Regions from separate parts of the Streptomyces sp. NPDC004721 genome, predicted to be linked through region 1. Evidence: riboswitches for the same ligand, from Rfam matches in the RefSeq annotation. Region 1 holds a riboswitch; each other region holds the start of a gene.
What was found. A riboswitch is a leader RNA that binds a small molecule or an ion and turns the genes downstream of it on or off. The one in region 1 is predicted to bind cyclic di-AMP.
Positions count from the first base shown of each region.

Region 2: linked by a shared signal. The riboswitch ahead of ACWEK3_RS06205 (transglycosylase SLT domain-containing protein) and the one ahead of ACWEK3_RS26815 (M23 family metallopeptidase) in region 1 are both predicted to bind cyclic di-AMP.
Region 3: linked by a shared signal. The riboswitch ahead of ACWEK3_RS14685 (NlpC/P60 family protein) and the one ahead of ACWEK3_RS26815 (M23 family metallopeptidase) in region 1 are both predicted to bind cyclic di-AMP.

Region 1 covers NZ_JBSGBZ010000032.1:44,823-49,438, forward strand. Annotated here, with positions in the region: gene ACWEK3_RS26805 (bifunctional acetate--CoA ligase family protein/GNAT family N-acetyltransferase) at 1-142, opposite strand, end outside; gene ACWEK3_RS26810 (HPr family phosphocarrier protein) at 319-600, shown strand; gene ACWEK3_RS26815 (M23 family metallopeptidase) at 800-1,555, opposite strand; cyclic di-AMP (ydaO/yuaA leader) riboswitch at 1,568-1,728, opposite strand; gene ACWEK3_RS26820 (M16 family metallopeptidase) at 1,952-3,340, opposite strand; gene ACWEK3_RS26825 (M16 family metallopeptidase) at 3,337-4,616, opposite strand, start outside.
Region 2 covers NZ_JBSGBZ010000005.1:147,628-152,243, reverse strand. Annotated here, with positions in the region: gene ACWEK3_RS06215 (LolA family protein) at 1-26, opposite strand, end outside; gene ACWEK3_RS06210 (polyprenyl synthetase family protein) at 313-1,323, opposite strand; cyclic di-AMP (ydaO/yuaA leader) riboswitch at 1,808-1,994, shown strand; gene ACWEK3_RS06205 (transglycosylase SLT domain-containing protein) at 2,000-2,485, shown strand; gene ACWEK3_RS06200 (HAD family hydrolase) at 2,569-3,372, opposite strand; gene ACWEK3_RS06195 (FAD-dependent oxidoreductase) at 3,508-4,616, opposite strand, start outside.
Region 3 covers NZ_JBSGBZ010000013.1:101,041-105,656, reverse strand. Annotated here, with positions in the region: gene ACWEK3_RS14690 (hypothetical protein) at 347-1,177, shown strand; gene ACWEK3_RS14685 (NlpC/P60 family protein) at 1,636-2,901, opposite strand; cyclic di-AMP (ydaO/yuaA leader) riboswitch at 2,910-3,089, opposite strand; gene ACWEK3_RS14680 (bifunctional [glutamine synthetase] adenylyltransferase/[glutamine synthetase]-adenylyl-L-tyrosine phosphorylase) at 3,405-4,616, shown strand, end outside.

The DNA.
Region 1 (4,616 bases):
CCGACACCTGTTCGTAGAAGCTGACCAGACGGCCGGCGTCATCGGCGGTGATGGGGCGGATCCGTGCGGTGCCGCCGTCGCGCAGCACCACGTCGGCCTCCCAGTGGGCGGGGTACTCGTGCCGGTCCGGCGAGGTCTGCATGGGCCCCAGCGTACGGCTCGCGTCCGACAGCGGCGCGAGGCAGTCTGTGGAGGACACACGTCGGACCGAGGCCGCGGTCCGACGCCACTCGGGGCGGCGCGCACCCCCGCTCCGGGCTCGCTTCACGTGTGGAAAACTGGTCTAGACAACCCTGATCACCCGAAGGGCAGCAACACATGGCTGAGCGCCGCGTCAACGTCGGCTGGGCCGAGGGCCTCCACGCCCGCCCCGCCTCCATCTTCGTCCGGGCCGCCACGGCCTCAGGCATCCCCGTGACGATCGCCAAGGCCGACGGGACGCCCGTCAACGCGGCCTCCATGCTGGCCGTGCTCGGCCTCGGCGCCGAGGGCGGCGAGGAGGTCGTCCTGGCCTCCGACGCCGACGGCGCGGACGCCGCGCTGGACCGGCTGGCCAAGCTGGTCGCCGAGGGGCTCGGGGAGCTTCCCGAGACCGTCTGACCGGCAGGACCGCTCCTGCGCCGAAGCCGTGCCGCCCGGACGGGGTGGCACGGCTTCGGCGTGCCCGGCGTGCCCCCGGAACACCGGAACACCGGAACACCGGAAGGGAACACGGCGGGGAACACCGGAAGCCCCGGCTCGGGAGCCGGGGCTTCGGGAGTGTCGCGTGACGCGCCGGGCGGTGTGCCGGCGCGGGAGGTCAGATGTTGAGGCCGTGCCGGCGGAGGTAGGCCACGGGGTCGACGTCGGAGCCGTAGTCCGGGGACGTACGAGCCTCGAAGTGCAGGTGCGGTCCGGTCACGTTGCCGGTCGCGCCGGACAGGCCGATCTGCTGGCCCGGGACGACCTGCTGGCCCACCGAGACCCCGATGGACGACAGGTGCCCGTACTGGGTGTACATGCCGTCGGCCATCCTGATCACGACCTGGTTGCCGTACGCCCCGCCCCAGCCGGTCTCGACGACGGTGCCGATGCCGACCGCGTGGACGGTGGTGCCGCTCGCGGCGTGGAAGTCGATGCCGGTGTGGGTGCCGGAGGACCACAGGGAGCCGCCGGTGCGGTAGCCGGTCGATATGTAGGAGCCGAGGATCGGCGTCACGAAGGCGTTGAGACGCTTGCGCTCGGCCTCGCGGGCGGCGCGCGCCTTGGCCTCGCGCTCCTTCGCGGCCCGCTCCGCGGCCTTCTTGCGCGCGGCCTCCTCGGCCTGCTTGCGCGCGGCGGCCCTGTGCTGGGCGAGGGCCTGGGCGTCGATCTTCTCGGCGACGCTGTCGCCGATGGTGACGACCGGAGTGAGGCCGGTGTCCTCGGCGGCGGGATCCTCCGCGGCGAGGGCCGGGGCGGCGAGGGTGCCGATGACGCCGGTGGTGGCCAGGGCCGCGACGCCCGCCGCGCGAGCGGTGGTGCGGTGCATCCGGCTCGGCCGGCGGTGCTTCCCGGCGGCGCGGGTGAACGCCATGGAGACGTGGGTCCTTTCCTTCCCTCTCGCCTACCGGGTTAGCTGACGGGTTCGGAGCAGGAAGGTCTCCTACGGCCCCCTCGCGGCGCGCGCGGGTGTCCGATTCACCCCAGGGACGGTGGGTCCCCGGCTCCCCTGGCTCGCGCCGTACGGGGACTCGGCGATGGCTGTCCGGTGCCGCGGACGCGGCGCACTGCCCGACGAACAGACGGACCGACGCTAAACGGGGCCGCTTTCAATTCCCAAACGGATCAGATGTTTTGTAGCGCATACCACAGGGCAGACAGGCAACCTCCCCCTCAATTCGGACATCGTGGGGCCCTGGTGGCGTTTCGCACCAGGGCCCCACGTGCGCGTGTGCCGTTCGCCGCGCGTGCGGCGGCGAGGGGGGTACCTCTACTCGGCCGCGACGACGATGACCCGGCCGACGCCCAGGGCCTCGACGGGCTCCTTGATCTGCGCCGCGTCACCGACGAGGACCGTCACCAGCCGGTCCACCGGGAACGCGTTGACGACGGCCGCGGTCGCCTCCACCGTGCCGGTCGCGGCGAGCTGTTGATAGAGCGTCGCCTGGTAGTCGTCGGGCAGGTGCTGCTCGACCTGGTCGGCGAGCGTGCCCGCCACGGCGGCGGCCGTCTCGTACTTCAGCGGCGCCACGCCGACGAGGTTCTGCACGGCGACGTCCCGCTCGGCGTCGGTGAGGCCCTCGGCGGCGAGCTTGCGCAGCACCGTGAACAGGTCGTCCAGGGCCGGGCCGGTGTTCGGGGTGTCGACCGAGCCGCTGATGGCGAGCATCGCGGCGCCCGACCCGTCGGGGGCCGACCGCAGCACCTGGCCGAACGCCCGCACCCCGTAGGTGTAGCCCTTCTCCTCGCGCAGGACGCGGTCCAGGCGGGAGGTGAGGGTGCCGCCGAGACAGTAGGTGCCGAGCACCTGGGCGGGCCACACGCGGTCGTGCCGGTCCGGGCCGATCCGGCCGATGAGCAGCTGTGTCTGCACGGCGCCGGGCCGGTCCACGATGACCACGCGGCCGGTGTCGTCGGCGGTCACCGGCGGCACGGGCCGCGGCTTGGCGGGCGAGCCGGTCCAGGCGCCCAAGGTCCGGCCCAGCAGCTCGTCGAGGTCGACGCCGGTGAGGTCGCCGACGACCACAGCGGTGGCCGTCGCCGGACGCACGTGCCGGTCGTAGAACGAGCGGACGGCCGCCGAGTCGATCGCGCCGACCGTGTCCTCGGTGCCCTGGCGCGGACGGGACATGCGCGAGCCGGCCGGGAAGAGCTCCTTGGACAGCTCCTTGGCGGCGCGGCGGGCCGGGTTGGCCAGCTCGTGCGGGATCTCGTCGAGCCGGTTGCGCACCAGGCGCTCGACCTCGGATTCGGCGAACGCGGGCGCCCTGAGGGCGTCGGACAGCAGGCCGAGCCCCTTGGCCAGGCGGGAGGCCGGGACCTCCAGGCTCAGCCGTACGCCGGGGTGGTCGGCGTGCGAGTCGAGGGTGGCGCCCGCGCGCTCCAGCTCGGCGGCGAACTCCTCGGCGGAGTGCTTGTCGGTGCCCTCGGAGAAGGCCCGCGCCATGATCGTGGCGACGCCGTCCAGGTCGGCCGGCTCCGCGTCCAGGGGCGCGTCCAGCAGCACCTCGACGGCGACGACCTGCTGGCCGGGGCGGTGACAGCGCAGCACCGTCAGGCCGTTGTCCAGCGTCCCGCGCTCGGGCGCGGGGAACGCCCACGGCTTGGCCGCGCCGGCCCGGGGCTGGGGGTGGAACTCCATCGTGGCGAGCTCGGTCACTTCGCCGCCTCCTCGGTCTCGTCGGTGGCCGCGGCGTCCGCGCCCTGGGCGTCGTCCTGCGCGTCGGCGGCGGTCGGCTCGTAGACGAGCACCGCGCGGTTGTCGGGGCGCAGGCGGGACTTGGCGGCCTCCTGGACCTCCTCGGGCGTCACCTCCAGGACCCGCTTGACGGCGGTCAGGGCGAGCTGCGGGTCCCCGAACAGGACGGCGTAGCGGCACAGTTCGTCGGCGCGGCCGGCGACCGTGCCGAGGCGGTCCAGCCACTCGCGCTCCAGTTGGGCCTGGGCGCGCTCCATCTCCTCGGCCGTGGGGCCCTGTTCGGCGAACCGGGCGAGCTCCTCGTCGATGGCCGACTCGATGACGGGAACCTCGACGTCGCCGGAGGTCTTCACGTCCAGCCAGCCCAAGGAGGGCGCGCCGGCCAGCCGCAGCAGTCCGAAGCCGGCCGCGACGGCCGTACGGTCGCGGCGCACCAGCCGGTTGTAGAGCCGGGAGGACTCGCCGCCGCCGAGGATGGTGAGCGCCAGGTCGGCCGCGTCGCACGCGCGCGTGCCGTCGTGCGGGAGCCGGTAGGCGGCCATCAGGGCGCGGGCCGGGACCTCCTCCTCGACGACCTCGCGCAACTGCTCGCCCATGACCTCCGGCAGGGAGCCGTCGCGGGGCTCGGGCTTGCCGTCGTGGGACGTGATGGAGCCGAAGTACTTCTCGATCCAGGCGAGCGTCTGCTGCGGGTCGATGTCACCGACGACCGACAGAACGGCGTTGTTGGGCGCGTAGTACGTGCGGAAGAACGAGCGCGCGTCCTCCAGGGTGGCCGCGTCCAGGTCCGCCATCGACCCGATCGGCGTGTGGTGGTACGGGTGGCCCTCCGGGTAGGCGAGGGCGGTCAGCCGCTCGAAGGCGGTGCCGTAGGGGACGTTGTCGTAGCGCTGGCGGCGCTCGTTCTTGACGACGTCCCGCTGGTTCTCCATGGACTCGTCGTCCAGCGCCGCGAGCAGGGAGCCCATGCGGTCGGCCTCCAGCCAGAGGGCGAGCTCCAGCTGGTGGGCGGGCATGGTCTCGAAGTAGTTGGTGCGCTCGAAGCTGGTGGTGCCGTTGAGCGAGCCGCCCGCGCCCTGCACCAGCTCGAAGTGGCCGTTGCCCTTGACCTGGGCGGAGCCCTGGAACATCAGGTGCTCGAAAAGGTGAGCCAGGCCGGTACGTCCCTTGACCTCGTGGCGCGAGCCGACGTCGTACCAGAGGCACACCGCCGCGACCGGGGTCAGGTGGTCCTCGG
Region 2 (4,616 bases), on a different contig from region 1:
TCGGCTTCGGATTCGTTCGGTGCCATGTGTGCCCTACCTCCGTCATCGGCGGCGGCTGTCCTTCTGCACTGGGGTGTCGCCCTCAGCCGCCATTCTCACCCAGATCGGTGAGGAGTGGTGTGGTCCGTTGTTTCCATCTGACCAAATCGGCGGGGCGGAAGCGTCAGACCCCGGAGCCAACTCCGTGTACGCCTGCGGTATGACACACAAAGGGCGACGCCTCCCCTACCCCGTAGGGGTAGATGTGGAGAGCGCCGCTCGAAGGGGCCGCCCGGCGGGGGCGTCCGGCGAGGTCGCGGGACCGGACGGGCATCAGCCGGCCCGGTGCACCACCGCGTCGCACAGCTGAAGCAGTGCGGCCTTCGCCTCGCACTCCCGCAGCGGCGCCAGCGCGGCACGCGCCTCCTCGGCGTAGCGCACGGTGTCCCGGCGGGCCTGTTCCAGCGCCGGGTGCGCCCGCAGCGCCGCCAGCGCCTCCGCGTGCCGCGCGTCGTCGCTCAGGTCGGAGTCCAGCAGCTCGCACAGGGCGATGTCCTCGGCCAGCCCCAGCCGGGCCGCGCGCTCGCGCAGCCGCAGCACCGGCAGCGTGGCGATGCCCTCGCGCAGATCGGTGCCGGGCGTCTTGCCCGACTCGTGCGAGTCGGAGGCGATGTCCAGGACGTCGTCCGCCAGCTGGAAGGCGACGCCCAGGCGCTCGCCGTACTGCGTCAGCACGTCCACGACCGTCTCGTCGGCGCCGGACATCATCGCGCCGAACCGGCACGACACCGCCACCAGCGAGCCGGTCTTGCCGCCCAGCACGTCCAGGTAGTGGTCGACCGGGTCCCGGCCGTCCTGCGGACCCGCCGTCTCCAGGATCTGCCCGGTGACCAGCCGCTCGAACGCCACGGCCTGCACGCGCACGGCCTCCGGGCCGAGGTCGGCGAGGATCTGCGAGGCGCGGGCGAAGAGGAAGTCGCCGGTCAGGACCGCGACCGAGTTGCCCCAGCGGGTGTTGGCGCTGGCCACCCCGCGGCGCACGGCGGCCTCGTCCATCACGTCGTCGTGGTACAGCGTCGCCAGATGGGTCAGCTCCACCACCACGGCCGAGGGCACGATCCCCGGCGCGTACGGATCCCCGAACTGGGACGCGAGCATCACGAGCAGTGGCCGGAACCGCTTCCCGCCCGCCCTGACGAGGTGCTGGGCGGCGCCCGTGATGAACGGGACCTCGCTCTTGGTGGCTTCGAGCAGCCCTTCCTCGACAGCCGCCAATCCGGCCTGGACATCGGCTTCGAGAGCCTGGTCCCGCACGGTCAGCCCGAATGGCCCGACGACGGTCACGAGGGGTCTCCTGTCTGCTGGTGTCTGCTGGGGATTACACGGTTTGTCGATAGGTCGCTGCCCTCACTCAAGTCAGCGTATCCGGTCACGTTTCGATCACCGATATCGCCCACCTATACGGGCCAGGCCACTTCACCCGACGTGACCACCATCACGTGTCAGCCACACGGCCCACACACCGTCACGCATGAAGTCCGATTCACCCCTATTAGGGTTTCAATTCTCTTTAGTGGTAATTGCCCTTCGGCCGCCCGAGCCGTGACTTGGAACACACACCCCTCCGTCCGCACCATCTCTCGCACTCCTTCACATTCCCTTTACAGGCAGCCGAGTTGAACCTTGGCAGGTGCAAAGGATCAAGCACCACATACACCCCAGACCAAGGTCAAACAGGACGAGTGTGATTCCGGCACTTGTTCGGGACATGTGCTCTCGCATACGTTCCCGGCACCGACGGGCGGACGCCGAATCCTGCCGCCGCCCGTAATCCCAACGACCGAATGACCCATGGCAGGAGCGGGGGACCCAGGTAAGTTCGCCGGGCCGGGTGTCGTACGTACCGCGTACGCCGCACCGGAACGGCTTGGGGTGAAGCCGTGCCCTTCAGGGCGCGGCCGGGCACCTCCCAGCCCGAACCCGACAGCTCACCTCGCAGGCGACGGAGAGGAATTCCCCCATGCCTGCAAACGGTCAGCGCCGCTCTACCCGCACCGCCCGCCTCATCCGCACCCTCGCCGTCACCGGCACGGGCGCAGCCGTCCTCGCCGTGCCGCTGCTCGGCGCCACGACCGCGTCCGCGGCAACTCCGGCCACCGTCCGGACGGCCGCGAGCTTCGGTTACTCGAACAACCTCGACGGCTGGATCCGGGCCTCCCTGGCGGTCATGGCGGAGAAGGGCATCCCGGGCTCCTACAACGGGATCCACCGCAACATCATCCGCGAGTCCTCCGGCAACCCGCGCGCCATCAACCTCTGGGACTCCAACGCCAGGAAGGGCATCCCGTCCAAGGGTCTGCTCCAGGTCATCGACCCGACCTTCCGGGCTTACCACGTGAACGGCACGTCCTGGGACATCTACGACCCGATCGCCAACATCACGGCCGCCTGCAACTACGCGGCCAAGCGGTACGGCTCCATCGACAACGTCTTCGGCGCGTACTGACCGGACCGTAGCCGGACCACACACCGGCTAGCGCTGTGACCGGAAAGGTCTGCCGGAGCCGGTGAACCTTTCCGGTCGCAGCACTAGACAAAAAGTCGTTCGAGGACGACGGCGATGCCGTCGTCCTCGTTCGACATCGTGACCTCGTCGGCCACCGCCTTCAGCTCGGGGTGGGCGTTGGCCATGGCGACCCCCCGGGCGGCCCACTGGAACATCGGGATGTCGTTCGGCATGTCGCCGAAGGCGAGGGCGCTCTCGCGGCCCAGTCCCAGGTGTTCGGCGGCCAGCGCCAGCCCGGTCGCCTTGGTGATGCCGCACGGCTGGAGTTCGACGGTCCCGGGGCCCGACATGGTGACCGTGGCGAGGGAACCCACCGCGCCGCGGGCCGCCGCCGCCAGCTCGTCGTCGGACAGCGCCGGGTGACGCAGCAGCACCTTGCTGATGGGCGCGCGCCACAGGTCGTCGCGCCGTTCGACCCGTACGGCGGGCAGCGCCGGGTGCGGCATGAGATACCCCGGCTCGATGAGCGTGAGCCCCTCGACCCCGTCCTGGTCGACCGCGACGTGCACCTCCCCCACCTCGGCCTCGATCTTGCCGAGCGCGGTCTCGGCCTGCTCCCGGTCCAGGGTGACCGACCACAGCAGGCGGTCGCTGCCCGCGTCGTAGAGCTGGGCGCCCTGACCGCACACCGCGAGCCCCGTGGTGCCGAGGACGTCGAGCAGTTCCCGCACCCTCGGTGCCGGCCGTCCGGTCACCACGAGGTGCCGGGCACCGGCGGCCGCCGCCCCCGCGAGCGCGGCGAGGGACCGTTCGGACACGGTGTGGTCGCCGCGCAGCAGCGTTCCGTCCAGGTCAGTGGCGATGAGGGTATATGTGAGGGCGGCCATGATCAGAGAATACGGATGGCGCGGCCCGCCGACTCGACCGGAACCGGACGACCGCGACGGCCACCGGGCTCCCGGCTCCCTCTCCTGAACTCCCTTACCTGTGAGAGCTCTTCGACACCGCAGGCGAGGTGGGTCTCAACCGTGCGCCGCCGCAAGGTGTGCGGCCAGCCGCGGCGAGGCGAACTCCGTGCCGCACACGAACCGCATCACCGGCCCGTACGAGGCCGCCGCCGGCAACCCCGTGAAGTACAGGCCGGGTACCGAGGAGACGTAACCCGCGCCGAGCCTCGGGGCGCCGCGGCTGACCGCGAGCCCGGTGCGCAGCTCGTGGCCGAGGAAGCCCATCGCGGCGATGTCGACGCGGTAGCCGGTGGCCGCTATGACGTGGTCCGCCTCCAGTTCCCGGCTCTCGCCCGCGAGGGTGCGCACCGTCAGTACCGGACGCCCGCCCGTGACGTCGGCGCGCACGATGCCGCTCACCTCGTGGACCGGCACCGCCGACTCGAAGCGCTCGCGCAGCCACCAGGCGCCGAGCGGGCCGAGGACCCGGCGCACCAGATGGTGGCGGACCCCGGCCGGGAGGTACCGGAAGGGCTGCGGGTAGTAGCTCAGCGCCCACAGCGACCAGGCGCGGCCGAAGGGCGACTCGGGCCGGAACCTCGGCTGCTCCCAGGGCGGGGCGCCGAAGGCGACCGAGCCGCGGCCCCGCGCCACCACCCGCACCCGCGCGCCGGCCTTTGCCGCGAGCACCGCCGTCTCCAGCGCGGACTGGCCGGCCCCGACGACGATCAGCTCCTTCCCGGCGAACCGGCCGAGGTCGTGGTGCTGGGAGCTGTGCGAGAGCGGCCCGGTGGGCGTGGGGCCGTCCGGCGCCGCAGTGGCCAGCTCGGGTGGCAGATGGGCCAGTCCCGACAAGCCCGTCGCCACCACGACCGCCCGGGCGGTGAACTGCTCCCCGGAGTCCGGCTTCAGCTCGAAGCCGCCGTCCGGCCGCCGGTCGACCGACACCACCCGCACTCGCTCCAGCTCGGGCACCAGCCTGCGCTGGAACCACTCGCCGTAGGCGATGAAGGTCTCCACCGGGATGATGTCCTCGTCGGTCACCAGCGGTCCGATGCCGGCCGCGGCGCAGTAGTCGGCGAGAGTGTGGCCGCGCTGCGGGCAGTCGATGCCAGAGGCGGCCGGGGTCGACTTCAGCAGCATTCCGGCGGGCATGTGGTCGCGCCAGGCGACCATGGGCTCGC
Region 3 (4,616 bases), on a different contig from region 1:
CGATCCGTCGTCCCGGCCCACGATCGCCGGACTGGCCTCCGCCCTCAAGGCGGCGCTGCCCGAGTGACGTTCCCCGGCTGGGGGCCCATACCTGGCCGGGTCGCGGTGACCGTCCGGCTGGTCTACAGGGCCGGCGCCTCAAGGGGCCCGTCCCAGGGTCGGCAGGGCTGTAAGGGGGCTGGGCACCGGGCCGGCCTGGGCAGGACGCGGACTTCTATCAAGATCATTTGCGGATGTCAAGTCACGGCATTCAGTGTCGTGACGACGCATGACCCGTTCGGGCTTACTCGAAACACGACCTCACCGATCCGGAGTGAGGCTCATCCACCGAAAGAAGGACAGTGTCGTGTTTCGAACGCGTAAGAGGATCGCCAAGGTCGCGGCCATCACCGTAACCGCCGCAGGGGCGCTCCTGGGCGGCGGCGCCGCCGCCCAGGCCGCACCCGCCACGACGCACGCGATCCTTCTCCTCATCTCCGGCTACTCGTCGGACGGCAACGGGGGCAACGGCATTGCGGACAAGTCACCCAAGGAGATCCGGCACCAGGCGTACCAAGCCCTGCTCAGCGCCAAGTCCGTCCGTATGACGCTGAAGGACACGGGGTCAGCCGCCCAGAAAGGCAATCGGCCCAGCTCGGGGGACCTCTCGTTCGACCAGGCCGGCTGCACCGGCTCGATGGCCATGGGCACCCAGGGCAGCTTCCAGATCGTCAGGCGCGGCATCGAAGTATGGATGAAACCCGACGCTACGTTCTGGAAGACCACGGTCCCCGGCAGCGAGGGCACAGCAGACGCGGAGCGCTTCAAGAACCGGTACATCCACGACACGACCAACGACGCGAGCATCAAGAAACTGGCCGACGTCTGCACCATAAAGGCCATCCAGAAGCCCCTCGGCACCGTCGCGCCGTTCACGGACGTCAAGAAGGGCACCGAGACCACGTTCAACGGCATGAAGGCCATCCCGCTGACCGGGAAGATAGACGGAAAGGCGGCCACGTACTACGTGGCGACGCAAGGCAAGCCATACCTGATCGGGGGCACCCAGAAGGGCAACGGCACCGATCTGACCTTCACCCTGTCCGACTATGACAAGCCGATCCCGTCGGCGACACCGCCCGCCAACGAGTCGGTGGAGGTCTCCCAGCTGGAGAGCCAGCTTCAGGGCGCGTCCTGAGCCCATTGTCCAGAACGCCGCGGTCATCGCGCCGCGTGACTGTGTGCCGGCCGCCGCGAAGCAACCGGCTGCCTCGAGGAGGTCGACGGCGTCCGCCATGCACCGTGTGCCTGCCTCTTGGGCGGGAGCGGGCGGTCGGCGGTGCCGAGTGGGGCGGAGACATGAGCGCGGGCGCCGCCGACCTACCGTTCCGGCATGGAAGCGATTGTCAATCGTTGCCCGAAACAGGAGGAACGGGGCGGTCAGAGGCGCAGCACCACCGACCGCAGCACCTCACCCTGCCGCATCAGGTCCCACGTGATCGACTGGGTCTGCCCCTGAGCTGGTCACCGTGGCCGACATGCTCATCGCGGTGCCCTGGACCTGAGCGGCGCCGCCCCATGAAAGGGCCCGCACCTCCCGGTGCGGGCCCTTTCATGTCCGATGCCGGTGCCGGCACCGGGTGTCCGGCGCGCGCGTTACGCGGGGCGGACGACGCTGTGGATCGGCATGTAGTAGATCGACTCCTCGCGGACGTTCGTGCCCGGGCGCGGCGCGTGGATCATCATGCCGTTGCCGATGTAGATCCCGACGTGGCTGATGTCGTTGTAGAAGAAGACCAGGTCGCCGGGTTTGGCCTCGGAGACGGGGACGGTCGTGCCGGCCTCCACCTGGCTCCAGGTGGTGCGCGGCAGCGAGATCCCGGCGGACTTCCAGGCGGCCAGCGTGAGCCCGGAGCAGTCGTACGAACCGGGGCCGGTCGCGCCCCACACGTACGGCTTGCCGATCTGGGCCCTCGCGAAGTCGAGGACCTTGGCGGCCTTGGCGGCATAGCCGGTGCTCGATCCGGCATCCGTGCTCGTGCCCCCGCCCGTACCCGTGCCCGAGCCCGTACCCGTGCCCGAGCCCGTACTCGTGCCCGAGCCCGTGCTCGATCCGGAGCCCGTGCTCGATCCGGAGCTCGCTTTCGCTTCGGAGCTCTTGGCCGCCTGCTCCTCCTTGCGCTTCTGCGCGGCCGCCGCCGCCTCCGCCGCCGCCTGCCGGCGGGCCAGCTCCGCGGCCTTCTGCCGGGCGATCTCCTGCTTCTTCTTCTCGATCGCCGCCAGCCGCGCCTTCTCCTCGGCGGTCAGCGTCGACAGCAGGTGGCGCGCCTCGCTGAGCCTCGTCTGGACGTCGAGCTTGCTGGTCCTCAGATCGTCCTGCGAGGTGGTCAGCGACTCCAGGATCTTCGTCGCCTCGGTGCGCTTCTTCGTCGTCGCGAGCTGCGCGGTCTGGTAGTCGTCGACGGCCTTCTTCTGGCGCTCGGTGAGCTGCCTCATCAGATGGTCCTGGTCGAAGTACTGCTGGGGATCCTTCGCGAGCAGCAGCGTCGCGGTGCCGGACATCCCGCCCGTGCGGTACTGGGCGGCGGCGAACATGCCGAGCTCGCGCCGCGCCTCGTTCAGCTTCGCGGTGCGCTTCGCCACGTCGTCGAGGAGGCCGTTCACGCGTGTGCGCTGCGTGGCGGTCTTCTCCTTCGCCGCGTTGTACTTCTCGGTGGCCACTCCGGCCTGGTGGTAGAGGTCGTCGACCTTCTTCTGCACCTCTTCGAGGCTGGGCTTCCGGGGCTGTGCGGGCGCGGCGTTCGCCGTCTGGGACAGCAGCGCCACGGAGGTGAGGGCCGCGGTCGTCAGACCGAGGGCCGGGGACGTGCGCAGTCCGGCGATCCGGGTGGCCGTGGTCCGGGCTTTGCGGTGCGACGCCAAGGGTGGCGCCTCCTTCCATAGACCGCCTACCGGGTTAGCTGTCGGGTTCGGGCGGGTGGTCGGAAGGGCTGCCCTACCGTCCCGTGCGCGCTGTGGGGGACGCGTGAACGGGACCGATTCACCCCAGGGATGAGTGGGTCCCCGGCTCCGGCTGCCGTGAGGCGCACCGGATTCGGCGCAGGCCACCCGTCCCGGCGTGGTTCGCCGGCGGGGGTACGGGGTGCCCGCCGGGCACGCTAGCCAACGCTTGTGACTGCTGTGAAGGTTGGTGCGTGATATGTCCGCTACGTTTTCGTGACTTTCACGGTACGCATACGGATGGCTGCACTCCGGTGTTTTCGGGACCGTCGGACCGTACGTCCGGTGGGCGGCGGGTGTCCCCGTTTCCGGGGCCTCCCCGACGACCTCCGACCGGCGCGGAAAGCGGGACCGCCGTCAGGGCTCAGGACCGGGAGTCCGGATAGGCTCTGGCCAGGACGGGCTTGATCCGACGGGAGGCCGGGATGACGGCGCCGGGGCGCAGGAGCAGTACCTTCACGCGGCTGCTGCGGCACGGCTTCATCCATGCCTCGGACGCCGAGCGGCTGCTGGACGGGCCGGACCTCGCGCCGCTGAGGGACGATCCGGTGCTGCTGGAGGCGCTGGGCGCCACCGCCGACCCGGATCTCGCGCTGGGCGGGCTGGTCCGGCTGCTGGAGGCGCAGCCGGAGTCCAAGGCCCGCCGCGAGCTGCTCGACACGCTGATAGCGGCCAAACCGCTGCGCGACCGGCTGCTCGGCGTGCTCGGCGCCTCCACCGCGCTCGGCGACCACCTCGCCCGGCACGCAGGCGACTGGCGGGCGCTGGTCACCTACGAGCCGCGCGACCTGCACCCGGGGGTGGAGGAGTTCGAGCACGGGCTCGCCGAGGCCGGCGATCCGGTCGCGCTCCGCGTCGCCTACCGGCGCTGCCTGCTGTCGATCGCCGCCCGCGACGTGTGCGGCACCACGGATGTCGCCGAGACCGCCGCCGAGCTGGCCGACCTCGCCACCGCGACCCTGCGTGCCGCGCTCCGGCTCGCGCGGGCCGCCGCGCCCGAGGACGACGCGCTGTGCCGGCTCGCGGTGATCGCGATGGGCAAGTGCGGCGGGCACGAACTCAACTACGTCTCCGATGTCGACGTGATCTTCGTCGGTGAGGCCGCGGACGGCGCCGACGAGGTCAAGGCCCTGCGCGCCGCGACCGCGCTCGCCTCCCACATGATGCGGATCTGCTCCGAGACGACCGTGGAGGGCTCGATCTGGCCGGTCGACGCCAACCTGCGGCCCGAGGGCCGCAACGGGCCGCTGGTGCGCACCCTCAGCAGCCATGTCGCCTATTACCAGCGATGGGCCAAGACCTGGGAGTTCCAGGCGCTGCTCAAGGCCCGCCCGGTGGCCGGCGACCTGGAACTGGGCGGCCAGTACATCGCCGCGCTCGGCCCGCTGGTCTGGCAGGCCGCCGAGCGCGAGAACTTCGTCGCCGACGTGCAGAAGATGCGCCGCCGCGTGGTCGAGACCATCCCCGTGGCCGAGGTCGAGCGCGAGCTGAAGCTCGGGCCGGGCGGCCTGCGCGACGTCGAATTCGCCGTGCAGCTACTTCAGTTGGTGCACGGGCGGACCGACCCGTCGCTGCGCAGCGGCTCCACCCTGGACGCGTTGCAGGCCCTGGCCGCCGGAGGGTACGTAGGCCGTGTG